2 regions of the Thermaerobacter litoralis genome follow, and region 1 is predicted to be linked to the other one. Evidence: riboswitches for the same ligand, from Rfam matches in the RefSeq annotation. Region 1 holds a riboswitch; the other holds the start of a gene.
What was found. Region 1 has a riboswitch for thiamine pyrophosphate ahead of ACYQ02_RS05450 (ECF transporter S component). Riboswitches for the same ligand answer to the same signal wherever they lie in the genome.
Positions count from the first base shown of each region.

Region 1 (7,789 bases):
TGCCGGCCCGAGGTCGTCCTACTGGAGCTGGTCCTGCCCTGACCTCGCGATGAACTGGGATCCCCCGACCTGTTCCCCGCCGCGCCGCGGTGGCCCGGGTCAGGCCCCCGGACCGTCCCCCGACCGCCAGGCCGCCTCGAAGAAGGCCAGCTCCAGCGCCATGGCGGTCCGGTAGACGGCGGCCACCTCCGCTGGCGGCTGGAGGGCGCTGGCGCCGGCGTTCCACCGGTTGAGGAGGTTCTCCAGGCGGGCGGCCAGGGCCGCGAAATCCGGGCTGGCGTAGGTGGCGATCCAATCCCGGTAGGGGTTGTCGGGCCGCTGGCCGGAGCCCAGGGACTGCCCGAGGAAGGCGTACAGCCGCATGCAGGGCGTCATGGCGGCGGCGATGAGGCCCACCGGCCGGGACCACGCCACCTCCAGGACGAACCCGGTGTAGGCCCGGGTCGCCAGGGACGGTTCGGGCCGCAGGTCCACCCCCCAGCGGGCGGCATAGGCCCGGTGCAGGCGGAGCTCGTCCAGGACGCCCTGCAGGAGCTCCTGCAGGGCGGTCATGGCCTCGAGATCGGGCGCCTTGGCCAGGGCCAGGGCGTAGGCCCGGGCGAAGGCCTCCAGGAAGGCGGCGTCCTGGCCCACGTACCAGGCAAAGCGCGACCGCGGCAGGTCGCCCCGGCCGATCCCCTGGACGAAGGGGTGCTCCAGGCAGCGGCGGGCCAGGTCCAGGTTCTGCTGCCAGAGCCGGCCGGCCAGGCCTTCCGGCTCCACGGGATCCAACCTCGCCACATGGCGTCCCTCCCTGCTTGGCATACTGGCCACCCGGGCGCGCCGCCGGGATCGCCCGCCGGTGAACCGGTGCAGAGGTCGCCCCGCCGCGGGGGGGGGGGCGAGGGGGCAGGGCGGGGCGGCGGGCCGTCTCGAAGCCCGCGGGTCCCCCGCGGCGACCGGTCCGTGCCGGCTTACGCCAGCCGCCCGGCCAGCCAGAGGGCAAGCCCGCTGGCCGCCAGCAGGAGGACGGCGTAGGCCACCTCCCGCCATCCGGCCGGCAGGGTGCGGTAGTAGGTCCGCCGCCGGGAGCCGTCGAACCCCCGGGCCTGCAGGGCCACGGCCACCACCTCCGCCGTCCGGATGGCGTGGACCAGCAGCGCCAGGCTGTAACGGTACACCGCCCGCAGCCGCCCCAGGGGCCCCCGCCCCGTCAAACCCCGTACCCGGTAGGCCTGCCGCACCCGTTCCAGTTCCTCCTGGAACAGGGGGACGAAGCGCAGGGCAGCCAGCAGGCCGTAGGCCCACCGGGGGCTGAGCCGCCACTGCTGCATCAGCCCGAGGACCAGGTCGGCCAACCCCGTGGTCCCCGCATAGAGCACGCCCAGGGCCCCCAGGCCGAGGAGCCGCAGGCCGACCACCAGCCCGCTCTCCAGCCCTTCGGCGGTGAACCGGTACCAGAGGATCTGGCCCACCACCTGCTCGCCCCGGCCGAAGGCGCCCAGGGTCCAGAGGCGGGTTCCCGCCACCAGGACGAAGGGGGCCAGGGCCACCAGCCACCGGCGCAGCCCGATCCCGCCCAAGAGCCCGCCGACCAGCACCGGCACAGCCAGCAAGGCCGCCAGCATCCTCGGGTCGCCGGTGGCCAGGATCACGGCGGCCAGGGCCAGGTGGACGGCCAGCTTCCACGCGGGGTGGACGCGGCAGGCCCACGGAACGGGCTGCGGCCGCCCTGCTCCCTCCTGGGGCCTTGGGCCCGAGGCCGGTCCCGCGCCCGCCACCCCGGACCCCACCGCCGCTCCCACGGCGCCGCCGGCCCCGCCCCCTCCGGGCTCCCCGGCCCCTCGCCCCCGAGCGCCCCCTTCCCCACGGGCCGCCACCCCATCCACCGGGCCGCCGGCGCCGGCCCCTGCGGGACCCCGGAGCCGGCCATTGGGGGACCGGGCACCCCACGGCGCCCCGGGAGCGGCGGCCAGGCCCGCGGCCTCCAGCAAGCCGGGTTCGTCCCACAGGGGTTCGGGCGGGCCGTCATAGAGCAACCGCCCCTGGCCAAAGACCAGCACCCGGGTGGCCGCGGCCGCCGCCAGCTCCAGATCGTGGGTGGCCATGACCAGGGTCGTCCCCTGCCGGTGCAGGGCGGCCAACTCGGCCACCAGGGCCGCCGCCGTCCGGGCGTCCTGGCCGAAGGTGGGTTCGTCGAGGAAGAGGATCGGCCGGGGGACCACCAGCACGCTGGCCACGCTGAGGCGGCGCTTCTGCCCCTGGGAGAGGGTGTAGGGGTGGACCTGCTCGAGACCCTCCAGGCCGAAGCGCCGGATCAGCTGGTCGACCCGGGGCCGGAGGACCTCCTCGGGCCATCCCGCCAGCCGGCCGGCCAGGGCGATCTCGTCGTAGACCGTGTCGGTGACGAACTGGTGCTCGGGATTCTGGAAGACGAAGCCGGCCTGGGCCGGGCCGCCCCGGCGCCCCGCCAGGGCGGGCGCGTGGACCACCCGGCCCGCCGCGGGCGGGTGCAGGCCCGCCGCCACCTGGAGGAAGGTCGACTTGCCGGTGCCGTTGCCGCCCAGGACGGCCACCCATTCGCCGGCCCCCAGGCTGAGGGTGACGCCGGACCACACGACCCGCGCCCCCCGGGTGGCCGTGACCGACTCCAGGCGCACCAGGGGCGCGGGGTCGGTGCCCGCGTCGGTCCGGGGCCCCTCGCCGGGATCCCCGGGAGGATCCGGCCGGGGGGCGGGCGCCGCCGGCCGATCCGCCGGGGCCTCACCCCCCGTCCCAGGCGCCTGCGGCCGGGCCGCAGCCCCAGCGGGGGCCCGGCCCGTCCCGCCGGGGGAGGCCGCCGTCTCCCCGGGCCAGCGGTCCCGGGCCTCCCGCAGCACGGGCGCCCAGAAGGGCCCCCACCGCCGCGGCCGCCAGATCCCATCGCGCTCCAGCACCTGGCGGAAGGAGGTGAAGACCTGCTGGGGCGTCCCGTCGGCCAGCAGCCGGCCGTCGGGACCCAGCACGACGACCCGGTCCACCCACTCCACCACCCCGTCCAGGTTGTGCTCGACGACCAGGACGGTGGTCCGCCGGTCCAGCGCCCAGAGGTTCTCCAGCACCAGGGCCCGGCCGGCCGAGTCCAGCTGGGCCGTGGGCTCGTCCAGGATCAACACGTCCGGCTCCAGGACCAGGACGCCGGCCAGGGCCAGCCGCTGTTTCTGGCCGCCTGAGAGGGCGTGGATCGGGTGGCCGAAGGGCACGGCCAGGCCCGCCCGGTCCAGGGCCCGGGCGATCCGGGGCGGCATCTCGGCCGGAGGAACGCAGCGGTTCTCCAGCCCGAAGGCCACCTCCTCGTCCACGGTGAACAGGCAGAACTGGGCCTCCGGGTCCTGGAACAGCACCCCGGCCCGCCGGGCGGGCTGCAGCTCGCCCCGGACCTGTGCCTCGACGACCGCGGGGATCAGCCCCGCCAGGGCCAGGGCCAGGGTGCTCTTGCCCGACCCGCTGGGGCCGAGCAGCAGCACCCGCTGGCCGGCGGCGAGGGTTAAGGTGAGATCCTGCAGGGCGGGCTTGGACCGTCCCGGATAGCGGACGGTCAGCCGGTGGCAGGACGCCACCGGGGACGCCGCCGGGGACGCCACGGCGGAAGCCCGGGTTCCAGGGCCCGTTCCACCGGGGGCGCCCCCGGCCGCCGGACCGGCGGCGGGCCCGCAGGCGGCACCCCCGGGTTCCGGCCGGTTCCACCCCATCTCAGCCCGCCAGCCCCGCCGCCCGGTCCTGCCGGTTGCGCACCACGGCAAAGCCGTTCAGGACCCCGGTCCGCGCCAGGCCGTCGACCAGCACCTTGCCGAAGACACCGGCCACCACGGCGCCGCTCACGAGCCGCACGGCGACTGCCGCCGCCAGCACCCCCGCCTGCATTTCCGCGAAGTAACCGTTGATGTAATCCAGCGGGATGCTGGCCACCGCCGCCAGGAGGCCGGACAAGGCCAGCACCGGCAGGTCGAACCGGCGGTAGCGCAGCAGGGCGAAGGCGGCCTCGGCGCCCAGACCTTGCAGCCCGCCGTAGAGCAGCACCCAAAACACGTCCGGGCTGCCCAGCACCAGTTCCCCGGCGGCCGCGGCCAGCTCGGCGACGAAGGCCACCCCCGGCTTCTGGATGATGTAGGCGGCGACGGTGGCGGCGACGAACCAGATGCCGTAGGTCGTCTCGGCCAGCACGGGATGGACCGCCTGGGCCAGGGACCACAGGGTCCAGGCGTTGATGAAGACCACCGAGCACACGGCTGCGATGAAGGTGAGGATGACGATCTCGCGGAACTGCAACCCGCGGGACGAACCGGCCATCCCAAGGCCCCCCTTGTGGTTCCGGGCGGAACCGGGGGGCTCGCGGGGCCGGCGGACGCCCTGGCCGTCGCCTGGGGGCTGGCCGACCGGTGGCCGCGGCCGCTGCGGGCCGGCCTCCTGGGAGGCCGCGCCGTCATCGCGGACCACGCCGTCGATCCACCCCACCCTGGGTAAACGGCGATCGGGCTGAGGAAAGAGACCCACCTCCGGTCGGAGGTGGGTCGCGTCACGCCGCCCACAGGCGGCCATGCGGTACCTTCCTCACGCCGGTATGACCCGGATCGAGTCCGAAGGGTAGCGCCGGGCCGCCTTGGGGCGGGCGGCGCTTCTCAGCCCAAGCGGGCACCCCCGGTACCGACTTCCCGATGGATTGTGCACCCCGATCATAGGCCGGCACCACCGGCCCCGTCAACGCCCCTCGGGCGCCGTCACCGGCGATCCGGCGCCGCCCCAACAAGGCCGTTCCCGGCAAGCCCGGCGGCGCCCTCATCAAGTCATCAAGGCCGCTGCCGAACCCGTCGCCGCCCGTGGTAGCCCGGCCACGCCCCCGCACCCCCTCACGCCCGGGCCGGATCGCCTCGGGCGCCCCGCGGCAGCCGGGGTGCGGAGGCCGTGGCGCGCCCGCCGCCGGCCCAGTCCCCCGCCCGGCCGGGGTCAGGTGGCCGTCATGCCGCCGTCGATGGCCAGCACCTGACCGGTGATGTACGAACCGGCCTCCGAGGCGAAGAGCAGCACCGCCCCCTGCAGGTCCCGCTCGCCCCCCAGCCGCCGCAGCGGCACCGTCTGCTCGATCAGGGGACCATACTGGGACAGGATGCCCCGGGTCATCTTCGTCGGGAAGAATCCGGGCGCGATGCAGTTCACCGTGATGCCGTATTCGGCCAGCTTGGCCGCCAGGTCCCGGGTGAAGTTGATCACCCCGGCCTTGGAGGTGTTGTAGGGCAGGGTCTGCATCACCCGCGGGTCGCTCCCCCGCAGGCCCGCCACCGAGGCGACGTTGATGATCCGGCCGCCGCGGCCCTGGTCGACCATCACCCGGGCCGCCTCCCGGCTCATGTAGAAGGTCCCGTGCAGGTTCGTCCGGATGACCTTGTCCCAGGCCTCCAGCGGGATCTCGAAGAAGGGGGCGCCCCAGGTGGCGCCGGCGTTGTTGACCAGGATGTCCAGGCCGCCGAAGGCGTCCACCACCCGCCGCACCGTGGCGGCCACCTGGTCGTAGTCGGTGACGTCGCAGGGGACGGCCAGGCAGCGGATGCCCTGGCTGCGCAGCCGCTCCTCCGCCTCCCGCAGGCCCTCCTCCTTGCGGGCGGTGATGGCCACCGCGGCCCCCGCCTCACCCAGCCCCTGGGCGATCTGGAACCCCAGGCCCCGGCTGCCGCCGGTCACGAGGGCCACCTTGCCGTCGAGACGAAAGCGGTCGAGGATGCTCATTCCGCAGGGCGCCTCCTTCCCATGCCCCTCCTACCGGCCGCCGGCGGGACCGGCCCGTCCCGGCGAGCATGCAGGTATTCCCTTCTCGGCGCCGAAGCCAACTCCTACCGCCCGGGCCCTGCGCCGGCGGATCCCGACGACCAGCCGGTCTTCCGCGGCGGGAAGCGATCACCGAGGTGATCCCCGTGTACGACTTCCGCCCCACTCCGGAGCAAGAGGCCGTCCTCGAACGCACCCGCGCCCTCATGGACGCCTACGTCTACCCGGCCGAGGCCGAGTTCTTCCGCACCGGCACCCTGCCGGAGGAACGGCTGAAGGCGATCCAGCAGGCGGTCAAGGACGCCGGCCTCTGGGCGCCCCACATGCCGCGGGAGGCCGGGGGCCTGGGCATGGGCATGGTCACCCTGGCGCTGATGAACGAGATCCTCGGCCGCAGCCCCCTGGCGCCCCGGGCCTTCGGGACCAGCGCCCCGGACACGGGCAACCAGGAGATCCTCTGGATGTTCGGCACGCCGGAACAGAAGGAGCGGTTCCTCAAGCCCAACCTGGCGGGCGAGGTCTACAGCTGCTTCGCCATGACGGAGCCGGAGGTGTCGGGGTCCGACCCCACGACCCTGCGCACCCGGGCCGTGCGGGACGGCGACCACTGGGTCATCAACGGGCACAAGTGGTTCATCACCAACGCAGCCCGCTCCGCCTTCGCCATCGTCATGGCGGTCACCGACCCGGAGGCGCCGCCCCACCGGCGGGCGACCATGATCATCGTCCCCACCGACACGCCCGGCTTCCGCATCGTCCGCCACGTGCCCGTGATGGACGACGGCGGCGGGCTGGGAACCCACGACGAGATCGTCCTCGAGGACTGCCGCGTGCCGGTGGAGAACACCCTGGGCCCCGTGGGCGAGGGGTTCCGGATCGCCCAGGCCCGCCTGGGCCCCGGGCGCATCACCCACGCCATGCGCTGGATCGGCGTGATGAACCGCAGCTTCGAGATGATGGTCCAGCGGGCGCTGACCCGGGAGACCCGCGGCCAAAGGCTGACGGAGTTCCAGACGATCCAGAACTTCGTGGCCGACTCCTATGCCGAGATCCAGGCGGCGCGGCTGCTCACCCTCTACGCCGCATGGCGGCTGGACCAGGGCCTCGACGCCCGCAAGGAGATCTCCCTGATCAAGTTCTTCGGGGCCAACGTGCTCCATCGCGTGGTCGACCGGGCCCTGCAGGTCCACGGGGCCCTGGGGTACTCGAAGGATACGCCCCTGGAGTTGTTCTACCGGGAGGCGCGGGCCGCCCGCATCTACGACGGGCCCGACGAGGTCCACCGGGTGGTGGTCGCCAAGCGGATCTTCAAGGAGTTCGCCCCGGTGCCCGCCGCAACGGGAACCGGCGCCGGCACCGGCGGCACGGGCGGCCCCGGCACCGGTCCGGAGGGCGGGCCGGCATGAGGTGGGCGGACGAACCGGCCCCGGGCCTGGGGCCGGGACGGCGCCAGGAGCCGGTCCCTGTCCCGGAGACGGCCCCCGGCGCGGAGACGGCCCCCGGCGCGGAGACGGCCCCCGGGCCGGAGGCCCTGGCCGGCGGGCCGGCGCCGGTTTCCGACCCGTACGGGGCGGCGGGCCCCGGGCCGGTCCCCGATCCCCAGGCACGCCGCCCGGCCGGGGCCGGTTCCACCGCCGGAACGTCCGGCGCAATGGAAACCGGGGTGCCCCCCGAGACCGTCCCCGTCCGTCCGGGGGAGGAGCTCGACCTGGACGCGGTCAGCCGGTTCCTGGCCCGGGAGGTGCCCGGTTTTCCCGGGCCGCCCCTGGAGGTGCGCCAGTTTCCGGCCGGGGCTTCCAACCTGACCTACTGGCTGCGGGCGGGGGACTGGCAGGCCGTCCTGCGCCGGCCTCCCTTCGGCCCCCTGCCGCCCCGGGCCCACGACATGGTGCGGGAGGCCACCATCCTGCGCCACCTGCACCCGGTCTTCCCCCTGGCGCCCCGGCCCCTGGCCGTCTGCGCCGACCCGTCGGTCCTGGGAGCCCCCTTCTACGTGATGGAATACCGGCCG
Region 1 covers NZ_BAAIES010000008.1:19,064-26,852, forward strand. Annotated here, with positions in the region: gene ACYQ02_RS05435 (metallophosphoesterase) at 1-42, shown strand, start outside; gene ACYQ02_RS05440 (TenA family protein) at 100-780, opposite strand; gene ACYQ02_RS05445 (ATP-binding cassette domain-containing protein) at 954-3,710, opposite strand; gene ACYQ02_RS05450 (ECF transporter S component) at 3,712-4,308, opposite strand; TPP riboswitch at 4,549-4,668, opposite strand; gene ACYQ02_RS05455 (SDR family oxidoreductase) at 4,963-5,739, opposite strand; gene ACYQ02_RS05460 (acyl-CoA dehydrogenase family protein) at 5,916-7,184, shown strand; gene ACYQ02_RS05465 (phosphotransferase family protein) at 7,181-7,789, shown strand, end outside.

Region 2 (7,789 bases), on a different contig from region 1:
GACCGTGAGGACCACCCGGGAGCCCGCCTGGTCCAGCAGGCGGCCCACCAGCGGCGCCCCTACGGCACTGGCCAGCACCGCCGGCCCGAGCAGGTACGCAGCGGTGGAGGGTTCGACCCCGAAGGCGGCCACGGCCAGGGAGGGGACGAAGACCAGCCCCGCCTGGAGCAGGCCGCTCAGGCCGGAAAGGGCGTTGGCCACCGCCAGCTGGCGGTTGGCCAGCAGCCCAGGGTCGATCAGCGGCGCGGGCGAAGCGGCCTCGACCCGCTGGAAGGCCACCAGCAGCACCAGCCCGGCCGCCAGCAGGGGCCAGACCTGGGCCGAGGCCAGGCTGGCCAGCACCGCCTGGCTGTCGATGCGGTTGATGGCCAGGGCCAGGGCCACCAGGCCCGACCCCAGCAGGACCATGCCGGGGAAGTCGAAGGCTGTGCGAGCCGCCGGCCGCGGCGCCGGCAGGACCCGCCGGCTCCAGGCCAGCACCAGGGCGGCCAGGGGCACGTTGATCAGAAACAGCCACTGCCAGCCGAAGGGCAGCAGCACGCCGCCGATCACGGGCCCCAGCAGGAAGGCGAGGCCGAACATGGCGCCCGTCATGCCCAGGGCACGGCCGCGGCGCTCCGGCGGGAAGGTCTCGCCGATGGTGGCGCTGGCCACCGGGAAGATGCCGCCCGAGGCGAGACCCTGGATCGCCCGCCCGGCCAGGAGGACGGGGAAGGAGGGCGCGGCGGCCACCACCACCGAACCCAGGCCGAAGAGCGCCACATCCAGCATGTAGACCGGCCGGCGTCCCCGCAGGTCGGAGAGCCGGGCCATCAGCGGATTCCCCACCAGATTGCACAGCACGTAGATGGTGAAGACCCAGCTGAGCTGCCGCTCGCTGACGGCGAAGTCCCGGCCGATGGCGCTCAGGGCCGGGCCGACGATGGCGATGTCCAGCGCCCCCAGGAACACGCCGAGCAGCAGGACGCCCAGGACGCGCTGTCCCTGGGGATCGGCGACGCCTTCGCGGCCGGCGGCACCGGCGGGAGTCGAGGACCGGGCGGACGTGGAGGAGCCGCGGGCAGTGCCGGGACCCGCCGGCTGGGTGGGTCCGGTCGGAGCCTTCGGCTGGCCGCCGCTACCGGATTGGGCCCCATGACCGGGCTCTGGCAGGCCGCCCCCGGCGGCGTTCGGCCGGGACGAACCGGCGCCCGAGGCCGCACCGGCGCTTCGCCGGCCGCTTGGCTGGCGGTGGGACACGGCAGGTCAACTCCTGTCGTCGGGCTGGCTTGCCCGGCCCCCCTTTCGACCGTGGCCGCCGCCGGCTGGGCCGAGTCCGGTCGGGCCGCGGCCGGCGGGACCACGCGGCCGGGCAAGCAGACGGGCAAGCACTACAAAGGGAGTGTAGCACGACGGGCCGGAGCCGGTGCCGTGCCGTAGAAAAGGGGACGGCGTCATGCACCTGCGGTGCACTCACCGGTCCCACCGCTGCACGAAGGCGGCCGCCGCTCCGCCCGGGTCGGCCGCCCGGGCGATGGCCGAGGCGACGGCGACCCCGGCCAGGCCGGCCCCGCGCAGGGCCGGGAGGTCATCCAGGGTGATGCCGCCGATGGCCACCACGGGCAGGCGGGTGGCGGCCACCACCGCCTTCAACCCCTTCAGGCCGATGACGCGGGCATCGTCCTTGGTGGAGGTGGAACGGAGCGCCCCGGCGCCCACGTAGTCCGCCCCGGCGGCCTCGGCCGCCCGCGCCTCCTCGGGGCTCCGGACGGAAACGCCCAGCAGGCCTTCGGGCCAGAGCCGGCGCACCACCTCCGCCGGCAGGTCGTCCTGTCCCACGTGCAGGCCGTCGGCACCCACCGCCAGCGCCAGGTCCAGCCGGTCGTTGACCACCAGCAGGGCGCCGTAGCGGGCCGTGATCCGGCGGGCGGCCTCGGCCAGTTCGTAGGCCACCCGGTCGGCCGCCGCCTTGGCCCGGAACTGCACCGCCCGGACCCCGGCCGCCAGCACCGGCTCCAGCAGAGGGGCCGGGTCGGCGGTGCCCACAAGGCCCAGGTCGTAGATGAAGTAGACCTTGAGCAGGCCGGTTGCGGGGCGGGCGGGATCCGCACCCCCGGCAGGGATGCCCGCGGGCAACGGGAGGCGGGCGCCGCCCCGGCCAGACCCGTCCTTACCGTTCCTTGAACCCTCCGTCATGGGATCACCTCCCGCCGTCTCCGCGCGGTTCACCGTTCCCGGGATCCGTGTGGCGGCCCCGGGAGAATGGAAAGCCCTTCGGCATCCCCTGTGCCCCCCGCCCCCAGCCGGTACAGCTCGTCCAGGAAGGCCGCCTGGAACGAGCCCGGCCCCGAGGTGCGCTCCGCCGCCCGCTGGGCGGCCAGGCCGTAGACGGCCATGGCCAGGGTGGCATCCTTGAGAGGGGTCTCCGAGCCCGCCAGGAACACCGCTACCGCGGTGGTCGCCCCGCACCCGCCGCCGGTCACCGCCGCCAGCCAGGGGTGGCCGTTGGCCACCCGCCAGGCCTGGCGGCCGTCGGTGACCAGGTCCACCGGTCCGCTGGCCACCACCACGCAGCGGTAACGCCGGGCCAGCGCCTGGGCTGCCTCCAGCACCTCCCCTTCCTCCACCGCGCCGCTGTCCACGCCCCGGGTGCGGCCGGTGCCCGCCCCGGCCAGGGCCAGGATCTCGCCGCCGTTGCCGCGCACGGCCGTCGCGCCGCCGGCCAGCAGGTCCAGGGCCAGCCGGGTGCGCAAGGGGGTGAAACCGGCCCCCACGGGGTCGACCACCACGGCGCGCCCGTGGCGGAGGGCCTCCGCCTGCGCCGCCTTGAAGACGGCTTCATCCCCTGCCCGCAGGCTGCCGATGTTCAGGACCAGGGCCTCCGCCGCCGCAGCAATGGCGGGGAACTCCTCCGGTTCCGGCGCCATCAAGGGGGATGCCCCCAGCGCCAGGGTGATGTTGGCCGTCCAGTTCATCACCACGTAGTTGGTCAGGTGGTGGACCAGCGGTCGCCGGTGGCGGATCCGGGCCAGGACCCGGGCGGCTTCCGCCGCCCAGCTCGCGGGCGCCGGGCCGGTGGAGGAGTTGGAGGCTTCCGGAGCCGGCGGCTGGGGAGCGCCCATGTTCGTCACGGGGATCCCTCCTCTGGAATGCCTGTGGAACGCCTGATCGTCCTGCCAGGCCAGGGCGAGACGCGCGTCCAGGGGCCGGGCGGAGCCGGCTCATGCCGGCCCGGCGCGGGTCCGGGCGAACCGCCGGGTTCATGGCGAACCGGGCAGCGCCCCGGTCATGCCGGCCCACGGCGGGCCAGGGTGGGCCACGAGCCCCGGGCGGGGCGGAACCTTGTCACGTCGCCCGGCCGTAGTCCGGGGCGAGCTACGGACCCACGGCCCCGGTGGAACCGAGGCATGCCGGCCTACCGCGGGTCGGGGCGAGCCACGGCGCACGGCCCCGGTGGCGGCCCGGTCCGCGCGTTCCCCGCGGGGGCGATTGCCGCCCCTCTGAAGGCGCGGGGTCACCTGCGGGACGAGGGCGGGCTCTGGCTGGACCCCGGGCCCGGGCCGGGAACCGGCCCCCCGTCGCCCTCCGGGGCCGGGGCGGGGAGCCAACGCAGCAGCAGGCCGCCCACCAGGGCGCCCAGCAGGCTGCTGACGGTAAAAGGCACCACGTAGAAGAACCAGGCCGCCTCGGCCTGGCCCAGCAGCCACCGGGCCACGGGGAAGGCGGCCAGGCCGCCCAAGAGGCCCGTGCCCACCACCTCCCCCGCCATGGCCGCGGCGGGGCGCCGGGCGGCCCGGTAGGCGAGCCCGGCCAGGGCGGCGCCGAAGAGGCTTCCCGGGAAGGCCAGCAGGGTGCCCAGCCCCAGCAGGTTGCGCAGCAGGCTGATGAGCAAGGCCACGGTCACGGCGCCCGCGGGGCCGAACCAGGCGGCGGCCAGCACGTTGACGGCATGCTGCACCGGCGTGGCGGTGGCCACTCCGACGGGGACCCGGATCATGCCCGCCAGGACGGTGCCCAGGGCGATCAGCATCGCGGCCCGGACCAGCCGCCGGGTGCGGTGGGGGGGCGCGCCGGGCTGAGGTGCCGTCATCCCTCTTCACCTCCGTCGAGCTGCCGGCCCTCAGGGCCCGCGGCCCCGGATGCGGCCTGGTCCACGGGCGCGCCGTTCGGCGCGCCGCCCTCCCCGGCCGCCGCTCCCAACGGGTCACCCAACGGGTCATCGGGCGCAGCCTCCCAGGGGTAAAAGGAGCAGGTCGGGCCGTGGCCGCGCCCGATGGCGGGGGCATGGCGGATGGCCCCGGTGATGTAGATCTTGGCGGCTCGCAGGGCGTCCAGCACCCCGTACCCCCTGGCCAGGTAGGCGGTGATGGCGGCGGAGAAGGTGCAGCCCGTCCCGTGGGTCGAGCGGGTGGCGATGCGGGGCGCCCGCAAGAGGTGCCAGTCGCGGCCGTCGTAGACCACGTCCACGGCGTCGGCCGAATCTTCCGCCACGTGGCCGCCCTTGACCACCACCCAGGCCGGCCCCAGCCCGTGGAGGACCTGGGCCGCCCGGCGGGCGTCGTCCAGCGTCCGGATGGGGACGCCGGCCAGTTCCTCCGCCTCGTGGCGGTTCGGCGTGATCACCGTCGCCAGGGGCAGGAGCAGCCGCCGCACCGCCTCCCGGGCCGGTTCGTCCAGGAGGGGGGCCCCGCTCTTGGCGATCATCACCGGGTCGACCACCAGGGGGAAGGGACCCAGCCGGTCCCGCCAGTAGCCGATGCGCTCCGCCACGGCCTCCACGATGGCGGTGGTGCCCAGCATGCCCGTCTTGGCGGCGTCGGTGCCGATGTCGTCCAGCACGGCATCGATCTGGGCGGCCACCATCCCGGGGGGCACCAGGTGGACGTCCCGCACTCCCTCGGTGTTCTGAGCCGTCAGGGCGGTGATGGCCGAGGTGCCGAAGACCCGCAGGGCGTTGAAGGTCTTGAGGTCCGCCTGGATCCCGGCGCCGCCGCCGCTGTCGGAACCGGCGATGGTCATGGCGCGGGGCGGCGGCACCTGGGGCGGGGTGCCCGGGTGGGGCGCATCCGGGCGCCCATCCGGGCGGGGAGCCCCCGGACGGGGCTCGGCAGGGGTGGGCATGGTGGATCGCTCCCTTCCCACAGGTGGTACGGGCTGGCGGGGGCTGCCGCGGCAGGGCAAGGTGCGGCCGGCAACGAAAAAGGCCGCGGGACGAACGCGGCCCAGGCGCCAGGAAGCGATCCAGAGGCTTCGTTGGAGCGGGACCGCACCGTTCCCTCCGGTGGCATTACCCACGTCAGGTTCGAGGGGTTCGAGCCGGTTGGCTCGTCTCAGCCGGCGTGGCGCCAGCACCCCCACGGTGCTACCATCTCCAGTATCCGGCCCGCACGAGAACAGGTCAACGGGTGGGCGAAACGGGGGAACCAGCTTGCGCGAGCGATTGAAGCCCGTGGTCCGGGCGATGGCCCTGGGACTGTTTGTGGTGATCGCCGCCATGTGGCAGCGCCGCACGGGCGGGTCGGTGGCGGGGCTGCTGGGGTTCACCGCGGCGCTGGCGGGCGCCGTCCTGCTGGGCGCCCTGGGGTTTGCGCGGCTCATGGGCGTGCTGGAAAGCGGCCGGCGCGGCGATGCCGCCCGCGGTGGGGCCGCCCGCGGCGACACCGGCGGCGGTGGCCGCGGCGGGGCCGGCGGCACGACCGGAGCGGCCGGCCGCCTTGTGGCCGCCACCAGCAGGGGTCCGGCGGGTCGACCGCGCCGGTCCGGGGCCCGTGCCGGGGAAACCGCCGGAGCGGGCCCCGCCCAGGGGCGAGGCCGGCCGTGACCGCGGTCCTGGTGGCCCTGGCCGCCGGCATGGCCGCGGGGCTGAGCGGCCTGGGTGGCCGGCTGCCGGCAGCCTGGTGGGATGCGGCATCCCGGTGGACGCTGCGGGCGCTGCTCTTTCTCATGGGCCTGCGGCTGGGCCTGGATCCCCAGGTAGGGTCCGGTTTGGCCCGGCTGGGCGGGCGGGCTGCCGCCTTTGCCGTGGCCACGGCGGGCGGGGCGCTGCTGGCGGGACTGCTGGGCTCGGCCCTGGGGGCCGCATGGCGTGCTCGTACGGCCTTTCGGCAGGGCGCCCCCAGCACCAGGCGCCGGCGCGCCCCCGGCGCCTGGTGCCGGCGTATCCGCATGGCCTGGTGCCAGGCCACCCCCATCACCCGGCGGCTTGGATCCAGGGCCGCGGGCGGGGCCGGCGAGGTGGCGGGACGCACCCGCCAGGGCCCGATCACGCTCTCGGGCGGGGCGGCAGGACCCCACCTTCTCCCTTCGGATCCCGTCCCCCGGGGAAACCTCGGCCCGGAGGCCCCGAGGACCCGGCCGGACCCGGCCCGCCACGATCCCGCCGCGGGGGACCCGGCCACGGCCGCCGGGGGGGCTGGCCGGTCCGGCGAAGCCCTGCGCCTCAGCGCCGCAGCCGTCCTGGCGGTGGCCGGCGGCTGGCTGGCGGGAGCCGTGTTCGTCCACTGGCTGGGCGGCCTGCCGGGAGGCAGCGTGGGGGCGGCGGTGGCCGGAGAAGCGGCGGCCATGGCCGGCGGGCTGGAGGCGCCGGTGGAGGCGCCGGCGAGCGGCGGGACGGGAGGGGTGGCCGGCGGGCCGGAAGGATCGGCCCCCCTGGTGGCCGCTGCCGGGCGGCTGGCCGCCGCCGGCTCCGGGTACGCCTTGCTCCTCCTCATGGCCCTTTACGGGTACGAGTTCGGCCGGCAGTGGCCGGCCACCCGGGAGAGCCTCCGGGCCGTCCGGGGCAAGGCCCTCCTGTTGCCCTTGCTGGGTGCGGCGGGGAGCCTGGCTGGGGGCTGGCTGGCGGGGCGGCTGACCGGCGAGCCGCCTGCCCTGGCCCTGGCGGTGGCGGCCGCCTTCGGCTGGTACAGCATGGCCGGGGTGCTGGTGGCCCAGCTCTGGGGACCGGCCGCCGGTGCCCTGGCCTTCCTGGCCAACGTGATGCGGGAGCTTCTGACGGTGGTGGCGGTGCCCTTCCTGGCGCGCCTGGCGGGCCGGCGGTCCTGGCTGGCCGTCCTGCCGGGAGGCGCCACCACCATGGACACCACCCTGCCCGTCATCGCCGCGGCGGCGCGGGATGCGGGCACCACGGCCCTGGCCTTCGTCCACGGCCTCATCCTCACCTTGCTGGCCCCTGCCCTGATCAGCTGGCTGGCGAGCCTTTGACCGTTTCCCCCCTCCGTGACACCTGCCCGGGGCATGCGACATACGCCTATCGGGGAACCCCAAACGGGGGGGTTGAACCATTACCATGGCGCTGGATGTCGTTCCGCTGCTGCAGGGGCTGTCGTTTTCCCTGTCCGGCGAGCCGCTGCCTCCTTGGGTCGGCGAGATCCGCTCCCACTCCGCCCGGGTCGAACCCGGCGACCTGTTCGTGGCCATTCCCGGGCGCCGGCACGACGGCGCCGCCTTCGCCGGCGAGGCGCTGCGCCGGGGGGCCCGGGTGGTGGTGGCCCAGCAGCCCCCGGGGCAGCCGCTGCCTCCCGGGGTCAGCTGGCTTCAGGTTCCCTGTGCCCGCTCGGCCCTCTCCCGCCTGGCGGCCAACCGCTACGGTCACCCGTCCCGCCGGCTGGTGGTGGTGGGTGTCACCGGGACCACCGGCAAGACGACCACCACCCTTCTCCTCCACCATCTGCTGAGCGCCACAGGAATCCCGGCCGGCCTCATCGGGTCGCTGGAGGTGCGCGCCGGAGGGCACCGCTGGCCGGGCAACCTGACCACCCCCGACCCGCTGGACCTCCACCGGTACCTCAGGGTGATGGCCGATGCCGGTTGC
Region 2 covers NZ_BAAIES010000009.1:298,032-305,820, reverse strand. Annotated here, with positions in the region: gene ACYQ02_RS08405 (MFS transporter) at 1-1,239, opposite strand, end outside; gene thiE (thiamine phosphate synthase) at 1,453-2,175, opposite strand; gene thiM (hydroxyethylthiazole kinase) at 2,205-3,101, opposite strand; gene thiW (energy coupling factor transporter S component ThiW) at 3,494-4,069, opposite strand; gene thiD (bifunctional hydroxymethylpyrimidine kinase/phosphomethylpyrimidine kinase) at 4,066-5,100, opposite strand; TPP riboswitch at 5,236-5,345, opposite strand; gene ACYQ02_RS08380 (hypothetical protein) at 5,408-5,800, shown strand; gene ACYQ02_RS08375 (LysO family transporter) at 5,797-7,179, shown strand; gene ACYQ02_RS08370 (Mur ligase family protein) at 7,265-7,789, shown strand, end outside.
Region 2: linked by a shared signal. The riboswitch ahead of thiD (bifunctional hydroxymethylpyrimidine kinase/phosphomethylpyrimidine kinase) and the one ahead of ACYQ02_RS05450 (ECF transporter S component) in region 1 are both predicted to bind thiamine pyrophosphate.